One region of the Rhizobium zaerense genome, then DNA from elsewhere that is predicted to be linked to it. Evidence: predicted binding sites of a transcription regulator. Region 1 holds the regulator's gene; the other holds the start of a gene.
What was found. Region 1 encodes PhoB, which activates phosphate uptake and scavenging genes when phosphate is short. Its sites were predicted from a motif close to TGTCATNNANCTGTCAT; they were not measured.

Region 1 (7,829 bases):
GCCTTTCAGCCCGCGCCGGCATTGTCTTATGTCCCTGCGCGCTGGCGGTTCTGGAGCTGCAGGGTTGGAATTCCTTCTCCGTGATTGGAAGCCGAAGGCAGGCTGATGAAGCTGCCGGGCTTTTTGGGGGCTATAGGCCTGGGGACGTATCGAATGAGCACATCCATCATACTTTTGTGCCTTGGGGTGATCGGCGCCGCCGCCTATCTGGTCGCGCGCAGCCGGGCCACGGCGCTTGCCGGAGGCCGATCCTCCGCTTTGCATTCACGGCCAGCCTATTACGGCGCCTATGCGGCGATCTGGGCGGTTCTTCCTGCCTTCATCGTCCTCTGCCTCTGGCTCTCCATCAGCCCCGGCATCATCCAGTCCTCGGTTCGCGGTGCTTTCCCTGACGACATCAAGGCGCAAGTCTCGGTCGAGCAGGATCTTGGCTATTCGACGGTGGCGACGGTGGCCCGCGGCCTGACAATGCTGACTTCGGATGAAACTGCGGCGGTCGCCAACGATCCGGCTGCCCTGCAGGCCAAGCTCCTCGAAAAGGGTGTGCCGCTTGCCAGCCAGCCGCTGCCTTACATGCTCGACGCCGCCAAAAAGCTCAATGCCCTGAGCATGACGAGCCGCATCGCCATGACGGCTGTTGTCTTCGCTCTCGCCATTGCTGGCGCCTTCTATGCGTTGCGCTCCATTGCTCCGCGCTTCCGCGCCCGCAACCGGGTCGAGCGCGTCATGCTCTGGGGCCTGCTGCTCGCCTCCTCGATCGCCATTCTGACGACGATCGGCATCGTGTTCTCCATGCTGTCGGAAGCCGCCCGCTTCTTTGCCGCCGTTCCCGCCATGGACTTCTTCTTCGGCACCGTCTGGGATCCGCGCTTTGCCGGCGCCGGCAGCTCGTCCTTCGGTCAGTTCGGCCTCATCCCGCTGCTGCTCGGAACGATCTATATTGGCCTGGTCGCCATGCTGGTCGCCGTGCCGGTCGGCCTCTTCGCCGCCATCTACATGGCCGAATACGCCTCGCCGAAGTTGCGCGGGGTCGCCAAGCCGCTGCTTGAAGTGCTGGCCGGCATTCCGACGATCGTCTATGGCTTCTTCGCGCTCGTCACCGTCGGTCCGTTCCTGCGCGATTTCTCCGCCCAGATTAGCGGCCTTCTGTCCGGCAATTACAGCAATTTCATCCAGGCGCAGAGCGTTCTGACGGCCGGCATCGTCATGGGCATCATGCTGATTCCCTACGTGTCCTCGCTGTCGGACGACATCATCACCGCCGTGCCGCGGTCACTGCGTGACGGTTCGCTCGGTCTTGGTGCCACACGCTCCGAAACCATCAAGAAAGTGGTCTTGCCGGCAGCCCTTCCCGGCATCGTCGGCGCATTGCTGATGACGGCCTCGCGCGCCATCGGCGAAACCATGATCGTCGTGCTGGCCGCCGGCGTCGCCGCCCGCATCCAGATCAATCCCTTCGAGCCGATGACGACGGTGACCGTCAAGATCGTCAATCAGTTGACCGGCGACCTTGAGTTCACCTCGCCGCAGACGCTGGTTGCCTTTGCCCTTGGCATCACGCTGTTCTGCATCACGCTTTGCCTCAATATCTATGCGCTCTACATCGTGCGCAAATACCGGGAGCAGTACGAATGACGGATATTGTTTCTCCCACATCAGGCGTCACCGTTTCCACGGCGCCCGCGCGCCGCGATATCGGCATCAAGCGCCGCTATGCTGCCGAGCGCCGGTTCCAGGCCTATGGCATCGCCGCCATCACCTTCGGTCTCGTCTTCCTCTTCATCCTGCTGTGGACGGTGATCGGCAAAGGCTATACCGCCTTCCAGCAGACGGCGATCACCCTGCCGATCGAATTTTCCGAGAAGGCGATCGATCCGAACAACAAGCGTGCGACCGACCCTTCGGTGCTGATCGCCGCCAACTATCCGGTTCTCCTGCGTGACGCGATCGTCAAGCAGCTGAACATCAATGCCTCGAGCCGTCCCGACGTGCGCGATGCATCCGCCATGCTGTCGAAGAGCGCTCCGATTCAGCTGCGCGATATGGTGATCGCCGATCCGTCGATCATCGGCAGGACGGTCGACGTCACCCTGCTCGCCGACGCCAATGTCGACAGCGCCAGCAAGGGCCAGATCGATCTCTCGGTCGATGAGAAGAACCGCAAGGTCAACGACAAGCAGGTCGGCTGGATGAACGAGCTGAAGGCGAGCGGCGCTCTCCACAAGCAGTTCAACACCGGCCTTTTCGTCAACGGCAATTCCAGCCGTCCGGAGGCCGCAGGCCTGGGCGTCGCCCTGATCGGCTCGCTCTACCTGATGCTGATCGTCCTCGTGCTCGCTCTGCCGATCGGCGTCGCCGCCTCGATCTATCTCGAGGAGTTCGCGCCGAAGAACAAGCTGACGGACCTGATCGAGGTCAATATCAACAACCTCGCCGCGGTTCCTTCCATCGTCTACGGCCTGCTCGGTCTTTCCGTCTTCATCAACTTCATCGGCCTGCCGCGCTCGGCTTCGCTGGTTGGCGGCCTGGTGCTGACGCTGATGACCCTGCCGACGATCATCATCGCCACGCGTGCGGCTCTGCGCGCCGTGCCGCCGTCGATCCGCGCCGCAGCGCTCGGCCTCGGGGCGTCGAAGATGCAGATGGTGTTCCACCATGTTCTACCGCTCGCCATGCCAGGCATCCTCACCGGCACGATCATCGGCCTGGCGCACGCGCTCGGCGAAACCGCGCCGCTGCTCCTGATTGGCATGGTCGCCTTCGTCGCCAACGCGCCGACGACACCGCTCGATCCCTCGACGGCTCTGCCCGTACAGGTCTATATGTGGGCCAACGAGGCCGAACGTGCCTTCGTTGAGCGTACTTCGGGTGCCATCATCGTCCTGCTCCTGTTCCTGATCGTCATGAACATGGGCGCCATCCTCTTGCGTCGTCGCTTCGAGCGCCGCTGGTAAACGGAGTTAAACATCATGAACATGTTGACGGAAGCTGCAGTTGAAAAGGCGCTGGATCGCAAGATGAGCAACGTCCCGTATAAGATGATCGGAAAGGAAGTCTCGGTTTACTATGGCGAGAAGCGCGCGCTTTTCGATGTGAACCTGAACGTCCGCGAAAACACCGTAACCGCCCTGATCGGCCCGTCCGGCTGCGGCAAGTCAACCTTCCTGCGGTGCCTCAACCGCATGAACGACACGATCGACGGCTGCCGCGTCACCGGCAAGATCACGCTTGATACCGACGATATCTATGATCCCGATATCGACGTCGTCGAACTTCGCGCCCGCGTCGGCATGGTCTTCCAGAAGCCGAACCCGTTCCCGAAGACGATCTACGAAAACGTCTCCTACGGCCCGCGCATCCATGGCCTTGCCAAGTCGAAGGCCGACCTCGACCAGATCGTCGAGACCAGCCTGCAGCGCGCCGGTCTCTGGAACGAAGTCAAGGACCGCGTGCATGAATCCGGCACCGGCCTGTCCGGCGGTCAGCAGCAGCGCCTCTGCATTGCCCGTGCCGTTGCCGTCAGCCCTGAGGTCATCCTCATGGACGAGCCCTGCTCGGCGCTCGACCCGATCGCCACCGCCAAGGTCGAGGAACTGATCCACGAGTTGCGCGAGAACTACACGATCGTCATCGTCACCCACTCCATGCAGCAGGCCGCGCGTGTCTCGCAGCGCACCGCCATGTTCCACCTTGGCAATCTTGTCGAGGAAAACGACACCGACAAGATGTTCACCAATCCCGACGACCCGCGCACCCAGGACTACATCATGGGTCGTTTCGGCTGATTTTGGCGACACCAAGCCTTCCCGTTATTCGAGGATAAAGCCCCATGGCATCGACACATATTTATTCTGCTTATGATGATGATCTGAAGTTCCTGTCCAGGCGGATTTCCGAAATGGGCGGTCTGGCCGAGCAGATGGTCGCCGAATCCGTCCGGGCGCTCGTCAATGGCGATACCGCGCTGGCGCAGAAGGTCATCTCCGACGACGTGATCCTCGATCACGCCGAACGCGAAATCGGCGACAAGGCGATCGTCACCATTGCCCGCCGTCAGCCGATGGCTGCGGACCTGCGCGAAATCATGGGTTCGATCCGCATCGCCGCCGATCTCGAACGCGTCGGCGACCTCGGCAAGAACACTGCCAAGCGCGTCATCGCCGTCCAAAGCACCGGCGTTCCCCGCAAGCTCGCCCGCGGCCTCGAGCATCTGTCCGAGCTGGCGCTCGTCCAGCTCAAGGAAGTGCTCGACGTCTACACCAATCGTTCCGCCGACAAGGCGAATGCGATCCGCGAACGCGACAACGAGATCGACGCGATGTACACCTCGCTGTTCCGCGAGCTCCTGACCTACATGATGGAAGATCCGCGCAACATCACCAGTTGCACGCATCTTCTCTTCTGCGCCAAGAACATCGAGCGCATCGGCGACCACGCCACCAACATCGCCGAAACGATCTTTTACATGACGACAGGCGCGCAGCCGGAAGGCGACCGTCCGAAGGACGACAGCGCCAACACCGTCGGCGCGGTCACGGAATAACCGTCCGGGCCAGGCGCCCGGACCAGTCAATTGCGTGCGCGCCCGTCCGGGCGCGCAAAGAGGTCGCAGCCAATTTCTGAGTTTGCGCAGGATGCATTGCTTAAATCACCCCCGGTTTAAGGATCATGCGCGAGGAGACCGATACGCATGATCCCGAGAGTTGCAGTTGTTGAAGACGAGGAAGCCCTCAGCGTGCTTCTTCGCTACAATCTCGAAGCGGAAGGCTTCGAGGTCGATACCATCCTTCGTGGCGACGAAGCCGAAATGCGGCTTCAGGAGCGCACGCCAGATCTTCTTATCCTCGATTGGATGCTGCCCGGGGTCTCCGGCATCGAGCTTTGCCGGCGGCTGCGCATGCGGCCGGAAACCGAGCGCCTGCCGATTATCATGCTGACGGCGCGCGGCGAAGAGAGCGAGCGTGTCCGCGGATTGTCGACGGGCGCCGACGATTATGTCGTCAAGCCCTTCTCGACTCCCGAACTCGTTGCCCGCGTCAAGGCGATGCTGCGCCGCGCCCGTCCCGAGGTGCTGTCGACGGTGCTGAAATGCGGTGACATCGAGCTCGACCGCGAAACTCATCGCGTCCATCGCAAGACCCGTGAAGTCCGCCTCGGCCCCACCGAATTCCGCCTGCTGGAATTCCTGATGTCGTCGCCGGGCCGGGTCTTCTCCCGCTCGCAGCTGTTGGATGGCGTCTGGGGCCACGATATCTATGTCGACGAGCGCACCGTCGACGTCCATGTCGGCCGCCTGCGCAAGGCGCTGAATTTCTCCAACATGCAAGACGTCATCCGCACCGTCCGCGGCGCCGGCTATTCGATGGAAGCCTGAGGGCTTTCGTTCTGGGTGAGGGGGACGTGCCCTGCGAAAGGTTGGTGGGGACGGAGAAGGTTGCGGCACAATCTCTTCTCCCCTCGGGGAGAAGGTGCCGGCAGGCGGATGAGGGGGCCACACGGCACACTCTTTCCGTGATAACCTATCCCACATGCCGAACGGCTGCGCCCCGAACACGGTCGAAACGACGCCAACGCGGTCGAAGCCCTCATGGTGTTATAAGAAAGACCGGCTTCCCCGGCCCCCCTCATCCGCCCTACGGGCACCTTCTCCCCGAGGGGAGAAGAGGGAATCGAGATGTTGCGGCATGTCCCTTCGCCCCTTTGAGAACCGGAGGAAGGGTCGAGACCCATGGCGCGACCCTGGTTGGTGGCGGCAGCCGGATAAGGGCAAGTCGGCGTTCTCAACGAACTGAACGCCCGACAGCTTCCATCCAATTACAAAAAAACGGGCCACTTGGCCCGTTTCGTCATTCTAGCAATGATCACCCGCTCAGCTGGCCCGGGCTGCCGCCCGGCGGCGTTCGTTGACCGGCTGGTAGGCAAGCTTCTGGTGATAGCCGCAATAAGGCGAATTGTCGGGGGATTCGCAGCCGCAGAAATGGAAGTCGTCCTTCAGCGGATCGCCGACCGGCCACTTGCAGGTGCGTTCGGTCAGCTCCGTCAGGCCGAGGCGTCGCGAAATCGGCACGACCACATTGCCTCTCGGCACGTATTCCATTTCCTCGATCGTTTCGATCTCGATCTCTTCCTTCAGCATGGTCGCGCCCTGCTGGCGGGTAACGGTGCGGGTGGTGACCCGTGAGGCGTAGTTCGGCGCGCGCGGCGCCGAGGTATTGCGCTTCGGCGTTCGCGCCGCGGTGTTGGTGCCGCCGGCCTTGGCACGGCCGGGAAGGCACAGCCGGTGCACTTTGCCGATGACCGCGTTTCTGCTGACCCCGCCAAGCTGCGCAGCGATCTGGCTGGCGCTCAGTCCTTCGGCCCAAAGTTTCTTGAGTTTCTCGACCCGCTCGTCTGTCCAGTTCATGCCCTGTCTCCACCTTCTGCGTTGGTGATGGCAGAATCCCTCACCGTTGTCCCGGGAGCTCCGAAACAAGAAACGCTTGATCAATTTTGGTGACTAGTTCCGCCGCATGCAGTCTAGTAATTGATCTTTAACCTAGTGTGAGCCTGACTCCGTGACAAGAGTCGCATGAATCCGGATGAATCGAATTCGTAGTTTTCCCCAACTTGCTGCCCCTGCGTGTCATTTCTGCAATAATGCCTGTTGATGACTGGAAATGCCGCTGTACACTCTTGCTGCATACGCTAAGGGCGCCGTTTTGTTGACATTGCAGCGCGAAAAGGAAATAGTGCCACTCGCCGCCGCAAGGCGGCATTTTTGATTTTTCGGGCCTGGTTTCCTTAGCCGGAGTCATTGCCCGGCAACTTTGATGGAGATCGCGCCATGGCTGAAGCCGCGCCGCTTTATGACACCTATTCTCGTGCCCCGCTGCGGTTCGAGCGAGGCGAGGGCGTATGGCTGATCACCGAAACTGGCGAGCGATATCTCGATTTCGGCGCCGGCGTCGCCGTCACCTCCGTCGGCCACAGCAATCCGCATGTTGTCGGCGCGCTGAAGGAGCAGGCCGACAAGGTTTGGCACCTGTCGAACATCTATGAGATCCCCGGCCAGGAGCGTCTGGCAAAACGGCTGACGGACGCCACCTTCGCCGACAAGGTGTTCTTCACCAATTCGGGCGCCGAGGCGCTCGAATGCGCGATCAAGACGGCGCGCCGCTATCAGTTTTCCAAGGGTCATCCCGAGCGCTTCCATATCATCACCTTCGAAGGCGCCTTCCACGGACGGACGCTGGCGACCATCGCCGCCGGCGGCCAGGAAAAATATCTCGAAGGCTTCGGCCCGAAGGCGCCGGGTTTCGATCAGGTGGCTTTCGGAGACATCGAAGCGGTTCGCGCCGCGATCACCGATGCGACGGCCGCCATCCTCATCGAGCCGGTGCAGGGCGAGGGCGGCGTGCGCCCTGCCACCAACGAGTTCATGAGGGCGCTTCGCCAGCTCTGCGACGAGAACGGCCTGCTGTTGATCCTCGACGAGGTCCAGACCGGCGTCGGCCGCACCGGCAAGCTCTTCGCCCATGAATGGTCGGGTATCACGCCCGATATCATGGCTGTCGCCAAGGGCATCGGCGGCGGGTTCCCGCTCGGCGCCTGCCTTGCCACGTCGGAGGCCGCCTCCGGCATGAAGGCCGGCACCCATGGCTCGACCTATGGCGGCAATCCGCTTGCCATGGCCGTCGGCAGCGCCGTGCTCGACATCATCCTTGCCGATGGCTTCCTCCAGCATGTGCGCGACGTAGCGCTTGTCTTTCGTCAGGGCCTCGCTTCGCTGAAGGATCGTTATCCCGATGTGATCGAGGATATCAGAGGCGAGGGGCTGTTGCTCGGCATCA
Region 2 (7,829 bases), on a different replicon from region 1:
CGCCGAAGCGGGCAAGCGATGTCCGCTGCCAGTCGTCACGCTTCTCCCAGGTATACCACTTGCCCTGGGGGTCGAATGCCTTCAGCTTATAGGCGCCGAGCGAAACGGGATTGGCGAAATCATAGCGAAGCGGATCTTCGACTTTCTCGAAGACATGCTTGGGCATGATCCAGGCGCCGTTCCAGCGAACGGTGAAAATGGCGTGGAAGCGCGAATTGGGCTTCTTCAGCTTGAACACCACAGTCGAAGGGTCGGTCGCCTCGACGCTTGCCACCTGCACCGAGAAGGCAGCACTCCAGACCATGCCGGGATGATCCATCTGCGTCTTGACGGTATAGACCACGTCGTCTGCCGTGAACTCCACGCCGTCGCTCCAGAAGAGCCCCTTGCGCAGTTTCACGGTCATCTCGGTGAAGTCGGCATTATATTGCGGCTTGTCGGCAGCCAGCGAATTATCCCAGGTCGCGCCGCCAAGTCCTTGTTCGGGGTCGATATACCAGAGCGTATCCATGGTCAGTTGCTGCAGGCCGGTCGATACGCCGCCGCCGCCATTGACCCAGATGTTGAACCAGCCGGGATTTTTGATCGTCCCTTCCGGGTTTTCGACGATGAGCGTCTCCTTGCGCGGCAAGGAGGTGTAGTCATCGGCCTTGGCCGTCGCTGTCAGGCCGAGTGCGGCCAGTGCGACGCCAAATGCGAGCCTCTTCCACTGTTGCATGAACTCCTCCCTAGAAAGCGACGATACGGCGGCCGTAAAGGCACGCATGGGCACGTCGCGGTTGTCGGTTCGCAGAAGCCTCAGGACTTGAACAGTCAGGTCCAGGACCTCGGTGAACCATCTCTCCGGCTCCCTGCCTCCTCGCAGTGAGCCGAATATCTCAGCCGGGGCGGCCCAATGGGCTACCCGGCGGTGACTGTCACACCGACAGCCGAATGACGTTGTAGGAGAACGGTTTCAGCGCCGCGCGCAGCCGTCCATCCTCGATCTTTCCACTCTCGACATTGACGGGGGCGACCGTCTTCGGCCGCGCAGCCGTGTTGACGGCCTCGAGGTCCCCGTGGGTCATCTCCACCTGCTCGACCACCCGCGCATTTCCGAAACCTTCCAGCCGCACATCGAGATCGAGCGACGTGCTCGGATGGCGGTTGACGGCAAAGAAGGTCAGGGTCTTGCCGTCCTCTGAATGCACGGCCGATACGTCGAGATAGGGGACGTCGTTCTCCTCGTCGCTGTCATAGGTCGGGCCATCTAGGACCAGCTGCAGCGCCGTTCCACGGCCATACCTGGAGGCGTAATAGAAGGGGTAATAGATAGTCTGGCGCCACGCCGCGCCGCCGTCTTCGGTCATGATCGGGGCGATGACGTTGACGAGCTGTGCGATGCAGGCGATGCGCACCCGGTCGGAGCGACGGATGAAGGTGTTCAAGATGCCGCCGACCTGCAGCACGTCTTCGAAATTGTAGATGTCTTCCAAGAGATGCGGCGCATCCGGCCATTCATCGCGCGCCAGGATCTCCTTGTCCTGCTGGTTGGAATGATACCAGACATTCCATTCATCGAAGGAAATGCCGATCGTCTTCTTCGAGCGTTTTTTCTCCTTGATGTAGTCGATCACGCCGCCGATCGTGGTGATGTAGCGGTCGAGCTTCGTCGCGCGGGCAAGATAGTTGAGGGTATTTTTCTCGCGGTTGGCAAAATACATATGCAGCGAAATATGATCGGCGCTGTCATAGCACTGCTCGAGAACCTGCGCCTCCCACTCGGGATAGGTCTTCATGTCGGAATTGGACGAGCCGCAGACCACGAGTTCAAGCGACTTGTCAAAGCCGCGCATGGCCTTCGCCGTCTCGTCCGCCAGCCGGCCATATTCATAGGCCGATTTGTGGCCGACCTGCCAGGGACCATCCATCTCGTTGCCGAGGCACCACAGTTTCACATCGTGCGGATTGGACCAGCCGTGCTTGCGACGCAGATCCGACCAGTAGGTGCCGCCGGGATGATTGCAATATTCGAGGAAATTGCGGGCGGCATCCAGGCCGCGTGATCCAAGATTGACGGCAAGCATCGGCTTGGTATTCGCCTTCTTGCACCAGTCGACGAATTCATTCACGCCGATCTGGTTGGCTTCACGGGTGCGCCAGGCAAGGTCGAGGCGCACCGGGCGCTCCGAACGGGGGCCGACGCCGTCTTCCCAATTATAGGCCGAGACGAAGTTGCCGCCGGGATAACGGCAATATGGCGTGTCGAGCTCACGGACCAGATCGAGGACATCCTGGCGGAATCCGTCCTCATCGGCCGTGGGGTGTCCGGGCTCATAAATGCCGCCGTAGATCGCCCTGCCGAGGTGCTCGAGAAATGAGCTGTAGAGCCTGGAGTCAATGGTCGCGATGCGGAAATCGCGGTGGACAACGATGTTCGTCTTCAACGGATCCTCCCGTTTATATATCAGATTTTTTGTTTTCTTGCCCCTAACTTGATATCAGGAATGTTGTTCTGTCAACCGAGTTGCGTTTTTAATCATACTAATGTGGATTTCCGAGAAAATTGTTTTATTCCAGCCTGTTGTTGTAATTGATCGCTCATCAAAACCGGAAAAAAGCGCGATATTTAAATCAAGATTTCCGATTTTTAATTTTCAGACATGCAGCCGCATGATGATATCGCGTCCGTGGTTTCCGAAGCCGCGGCCGAAAATGTTGACGCCGCCGGTATGGCCGGCATTCTCCGCGATGCCGACCCGGAGCCGGATGGAAGAGTGCTGGGCAAGCGCGAGATCGCTGAGCGTGACATTCGATGCGGCGATACCGTCGATGAAGGTTCCGCGCGTCGAGATCCGCCAAGTCTTCATCATACCATATTGCGACCCCTCGAGCTTCCACCATGCCGGCGTGAAGGCGCCCCGCTTGTCGCCGTAGTCGCCGGGCGACGTCCAGGTGCCGATCGCCATGCCATTGACCCAGAGCGTTATATCAGAGGGCCAGTCCGGGTTGGTGCCGGGCACCTCAGACGACAGCTCCATCGAAAACTCGATGGCGCGGATATCCTTGTTCAACACCTTGGCGTTGTTGGGGAATTTATATTCCACATATCCCCTGCCGAACCAGACGAGTCCGGCCTGCATGCGCTGCGGATCGAGGAAATAGTCGGGAACATCGAGAGGGCCGATGACGCTCTCGGTGGAGCAAAGACCACATGGCGCATGGACGTCACAGCTGGTGTAGAGCCCGACCGGCATCTCGACTTCGATGATATTGTTGGCCCTTTGCGCGGCACTTTCCTCAAAGCTGATCAAAATTTCGCTGTAGATCGCAGAGCAGATCTTCTGGTTTCCCTTGCGCGCCTTCGTCAGCTGGGAATCGACAAGCCGGGCGTCTTCCAAAATCTGGATCCCGGTGGCGACAGTCGATTGAGGAAGAGAAAGAGCACGCGCGATGTCGTTGATATTCATCGGCCCCCTGGCGCAGAGCAGCCTGAGCATCTCAAGCCGCGCCGGCGCCGAAAGCGCGCGTATCGCATCATTATTCTCGCCGGCGGCAATCGTCAAAAACGAGCGTTCCATCATTCCCCCACTATTTCCGATGGAATGATGTATATCGTAAATTATGATACAGCAAGTGGGAATGCTTCGACGAGTGGCTACGGTAGCGGCACGGGTCAATGCCCGGTCGCCTCGGCCTGCAGATCGGCATCGGTCAGGGTTCTGAGGAAAGCGACGATGTCGTCGATCTCGGGATCGGTGAGGGCAGGCGCGTCGCCCGGCTTCCTGCCGAAGGGCGGATCCTGGTTGAGATTGTCCCAATAGGCCTGCGGCAGGTCGTCATAGCGGCGAACCGTGCCGTCGGAATTTTTCGGATACCAGCGGCCGGGTTCGCTGTCGCGCGTCGCATAGAAGGAGACGACGTCTCGCAACGAGTGGAAATAGCCGTTGTGGAAGAAGCTCTGCTTCAGCGCGACATTGCGCAGCGTCGGGGTGCGGAACAGGCCGCAATATTCGCTGCGTCCGGCAAAATCGGTGCGCTGAGGGCCGCAAAGACCGAGATCGTGATAGTTCGGATCACTGTTGGCGGGGATCGCCATGTTGCGCGGTACGGCAAGCCCGAGGAAGCCGAAATCGGAAAATTGCGGCGGCTCGCCGTCATTGGCGGGTTCGCTCAAGTGACAGCTCGAACAGTTGCCCTTGGCCGGATCCTCGAACAGTTGGCGCCCATGCAGTTCCTGCGCCGTCAGCGTCGCCTTGCCGGCGAGGAAGGCATCGTAGCGGCTGGAATAGGGATAGAAATCCGGGCCGCTCTGTTCGAAGGTGGCGAGCGCCTCGGCCGCGGCATCGAAGGCATCCTTAGGATGGTCGAACACGGCCTCGCCGAATGCCGCCTTGATGTCGTCAGCATAGGCTGCCGTCTGCAGCTTCGCCACCACCTCGGCCACATCCCTGTCGCCCATCTCGAAGGGTGAGAGCAGCGGGATCTTTGCCTGATCGGCGCCGTGATCGACCCGGCCGTCCCAGGTCAAACCGCCCGTCGGGCCGTTGTCGACGCTCTCGTCGCCTTCGTCCTCTGAATCGTAATAATGCTCGGTGAAAGCAGGCACCGATTGCAGATAGCGCAGGGTCGGAACGGCGCGCAGCCCCGGCTGGTCCCGATGCTCGCCGCCCATCTCAACCGGCATGGCCGATGCCGGGCCGAAGGCGTGAGCCGGATCATGGCAGGACGCGCAGGCTTGAAGCTCCGAGGCCGACAGCGAGGTATCTGAGAATATCTTGCGGCCGAGCGCTGTGAGCGTTTCGGCCCGGGCGAAGGCTTCCGTGCGCGACATCGGCCCCGGATGCACGCCGGCGGCAGCTGCCGCGCTGCTTTGCCGCAGGGGAAGAAGGGCAAGACCAAGCGCCACGGCACCCATGCTGACGGCCAGGCCGGACCGCACAAGCCAGATGATCTTCGTCGTCATCATAAGGATTCCAATAAGTTCGGGCCGGTTTCCGCTATGATCGAACCCCGCTGCAACAAATTGATGACGGCCATCCTCGTGCGGCATCACGGCAAGTCCTGATGTCACAAAGTTGATAGACGGCGGGAATAGCCTCAGCGCGCCCCCGAGCGTTCTCCGCTCCCTCTAGCCAACGCCCCCTAGCCATGAGGTACTTCCCGTGAAAAGACTGAAACTCCTCCATTCCATCCGTCTCGCCGGATCGGCCATGGTGCCGTTTGCCATGGCGACGGCAGCCCATGCGGCGCCCGCCGGCTACGACAAGATCGACAATGTCGTCGTCATCTATGCCGAAAACCGCAGCTTCGATAATCTCTACGGCAGCTTTCCCGGCGCCGACGGGCTCTCGAACGCGACAGCCGATCGCGCCCGCCAGCTCGACCGCGACGGCCAGCCGCTGCCCGAACTGCCGCCGGCCTGGGGCGGCCTGACTGCCAAGGGTGTCTCGCCTGCTGTCACTGAGGCGCAGTCGGCCCATCTTGCCAACGCCTCCTTCGCGATCGACGATCCGAAGGGCTTCGCGCAGGCGCCTTCGGTCATCACCCGCGACCTCTGGCATCGCTTCTATCAGGAGCAGATGCAGATCGACGGCGGCAAGAACGACAAGTTCGTCGCCTGGGCCGATTCCGGCAATCTGGTCATGGGTCACTACGACGGCTCCATCCTGCCGATGTGGCAGGTCGCCAAGAAATACGTCATTGCCGACAATTTCTTCCAGACCGCCTTCGGCGGTTCGTTCCTCAACCACTTCGCGTTGGTCTGCGCCTGCGCGCCCTATTATCCGGATGCCGACAAGAGCCCGGCCAAGCCGACCATCGCCAAGGTGGATGCGGATGGGACATCGCTGACGGTCGCGGAGAATGCCCCGAAGTCGGCGCTGGAGGGCGCACCGAAATTCGTCTCCGACGGCACGCTGACGCCCGACTTCTACGCCGTCAACACCATGCAGCCACCCTACCAGCCGAGCGCCAATCCGCCGGCCAAGGACGGCGATCCGGCCTTTGCCGATCCGGCGGCCGCAACGACGCTGCCGCCGCAGCATGAAATCACCATCGGCGACCTCATGTCGCTGAAGGGTGTCAGCTGGAGCTGGTATAGCGGCGCCTGGCAGGCAGCCCTGGACGGCAAGAACGCCACGCCGGTGCCGAACTTCCAGTTTCATCACCAGCCGTTCAACTATTTCGCCAATTTTGCGCCCGGTACGCCGGCGCGCGCCGAACACCTGAAAGACGGCGGCCTTGGCGGCGAAGCCTTCTTGAAGGATATCGACGATGGCAAGCTGCCGGCAGTTTCCTTCTACAAGCCGCAGGGCAACCTCAACGAACATGGCGGTTACGCCGATGTTTCGAGCGGCGACCAGCATCTTGCCGATATCGTTTCCCATCTCGAGAACAGCCCGCAATGGGCCCATATGCTCGTTATCGTCACCTATGACGAGAATGGCGGCTTCTGGGATCACGTCGCACCGCCGAAGGCCGACCGCTGGGGTCCGGGCAACCGTATTCCCGCCTTCATCATCTCGCCCTTCGCCAAGGGCGGCATGGTCGATCATACCCAGTACGACACGACCTCGATCATCCGCTTCATCACCGCGCGCTACGATCTGCCGGTTTTGCCCGGCATCCTCGCCCGCGACAAGGCGCTTGGCAATAACGACCGGCCGCCGATGGGCGACCTGACTGCCGCGCTCGACCTGACGCATTGACCGATCATGAGCGGCCCCGGCGCTGACCGGGGTCGCTCTGCAACGAAGTCTATCGTCATCGACGCAGCAGCGGCCGCAACGCGGCCTGTGTTTCCTTCAGCAGCGGCAGATAGCGTTCCTTCATCTCGGCGGCGGGGACGAGGGCGGCCGGCGCGCCGATGTTGATTGCTGCGACCGTTTCACCGCGGTCGTTGTCGATGGGCACGGCAATGGAGCAGAGGCCGATCTCCAGCTCCTGATCGATGATGGCGTAACCCTCGGCGCGGACCCGACGGAATTCGGCGATGAGCTCGTCCGGATCGGTCTTCGTATTCGCCGTGTTTTGCTTCAGCTCGCTGCGGGCGAGGATGGCACGTGCCTCGCTTTCGGCCAGGGCAGCAAGCAGCACGCGGCCCATCGAGGCGCAGTAGGCGGGCAGGCGGCTGCCGGGGGTCAAGTTGATCGACATGACGCGGCGCTGCGAGGCGCGGGCGATATAGACGATGTCGGTGCCGTCGAGCACCGAGGCCGAGGCGCTCTGGCCGGCTTTCTGCGAGAGTTGATCGAGATGCGGCTGCAGCAGCGCCGGCAGCGGCGTCGCTGCGAGATAGGCATGGCCAAGGCGCAGGATCTTCGGCGTCAGCGTGAAGAACTTGCCGTCGTAATCGGCATAGCCGAGCTCGGCGAGCGTCAGCAGCGAGCGGCGCACGGTGGCGCGGTCAAGCTCCGTCAGCTTGGCGGCCTCGGCGATGGAAAGCCGCTGCCGCGTTTCACCGAAAGCTTCGATGACTTTGAGGCCGCGGGCAAAGCCGCTGACAAAATCCGTTTCGCGCATGTAAGGCTCCTGTGTTGGGGCTGCCTGTCTACACATTCCATGACGCTTCGCCCTTCGCTTGCGCTTCGGGCATTGGTCGCTGCAATCGATTCACTGGATCGATTGCTCGGGCTGCGCCCGACCGCTCCTTATTGTGCGATATATGAACAAATATCAAATATCGCACAAATTCGTTGCCGGCTGGCTTGCCGCGCTTTATGTCTACGCCAGCGGACGGGATGGAGAGTTCCCGACCGCATCAGCCAAGGAGAGATCCCGCATGGACAAGACAGTCGGGAGCACGGCGGAAGCTGTCTCTGAGATCGGTGATGGCGCGACCGTCATGA

Region 2: ACS4RR_RS31730 (acid phosphatase) is a predicted target of PhoB. The motif match lies at 4,998-5,014, and genes of this name have one in related genera.

Annotation. Positions count from the first base shown of each region.
Region 1 is NZ_CM132690.1:4,881,602-4,889,430, reverse strand. It holds gene pstC (phosphate ABC transporter permease subunit PstC) at 154-1,635, shown strand; gene pstA (phosphate ABC transporter permease PstA) at 1,632-2,954, shown strand; gene pstB (phosphate ABC transporter ATP-binding protein PstB) at 2,970-3,785, shown strand; gene phoU (phosphate signaling complex protein PhoU) at 3,830-4,543, shown strand; gene phoB (phosphate regulon transcriptional regulator PhoB) at 4,691-5,374, shown strand; gene ACS4RR_RS24125 (GcrA family cell cycle regulator) at 5,870-6,403, opposite strand; gene ACS4RR_RS24120 (aspartate aminotransferase family protein) at 6,824-7,829, shown strand, end outside.
Region 2 is NZ_JBPWQY020000005.1:176,602-184,430, forward strand. It holds gene ACS4RR_RS31710 (ABC transporter substrate-binding protein) at 1-718, opposite strand, end outside; gene arfA (arabinosylfuranosidase ArfA) at 918-2,426, opposite strand; gene ACS4RR_RS31720 (ArsR/SmtB family transcription factor) at 2,637-3,563, opposite strand; gene ACS4RR_RS31725 (cytochrome-c peroxidase) at 3,656-4,945, opposite strand; gene ACS4RR_RS31730 (acid phosphatase) at 5,145-6,689, shown strand; gene ACS4RR_RS31735 (IclR family transcriptional regulator) at 6,745-7,503, opposite strand; gene ACS4RR_RS31740 (3-oxoacid CoA-transferase subunit A) at 7,763-7,829, shown strand, end outside.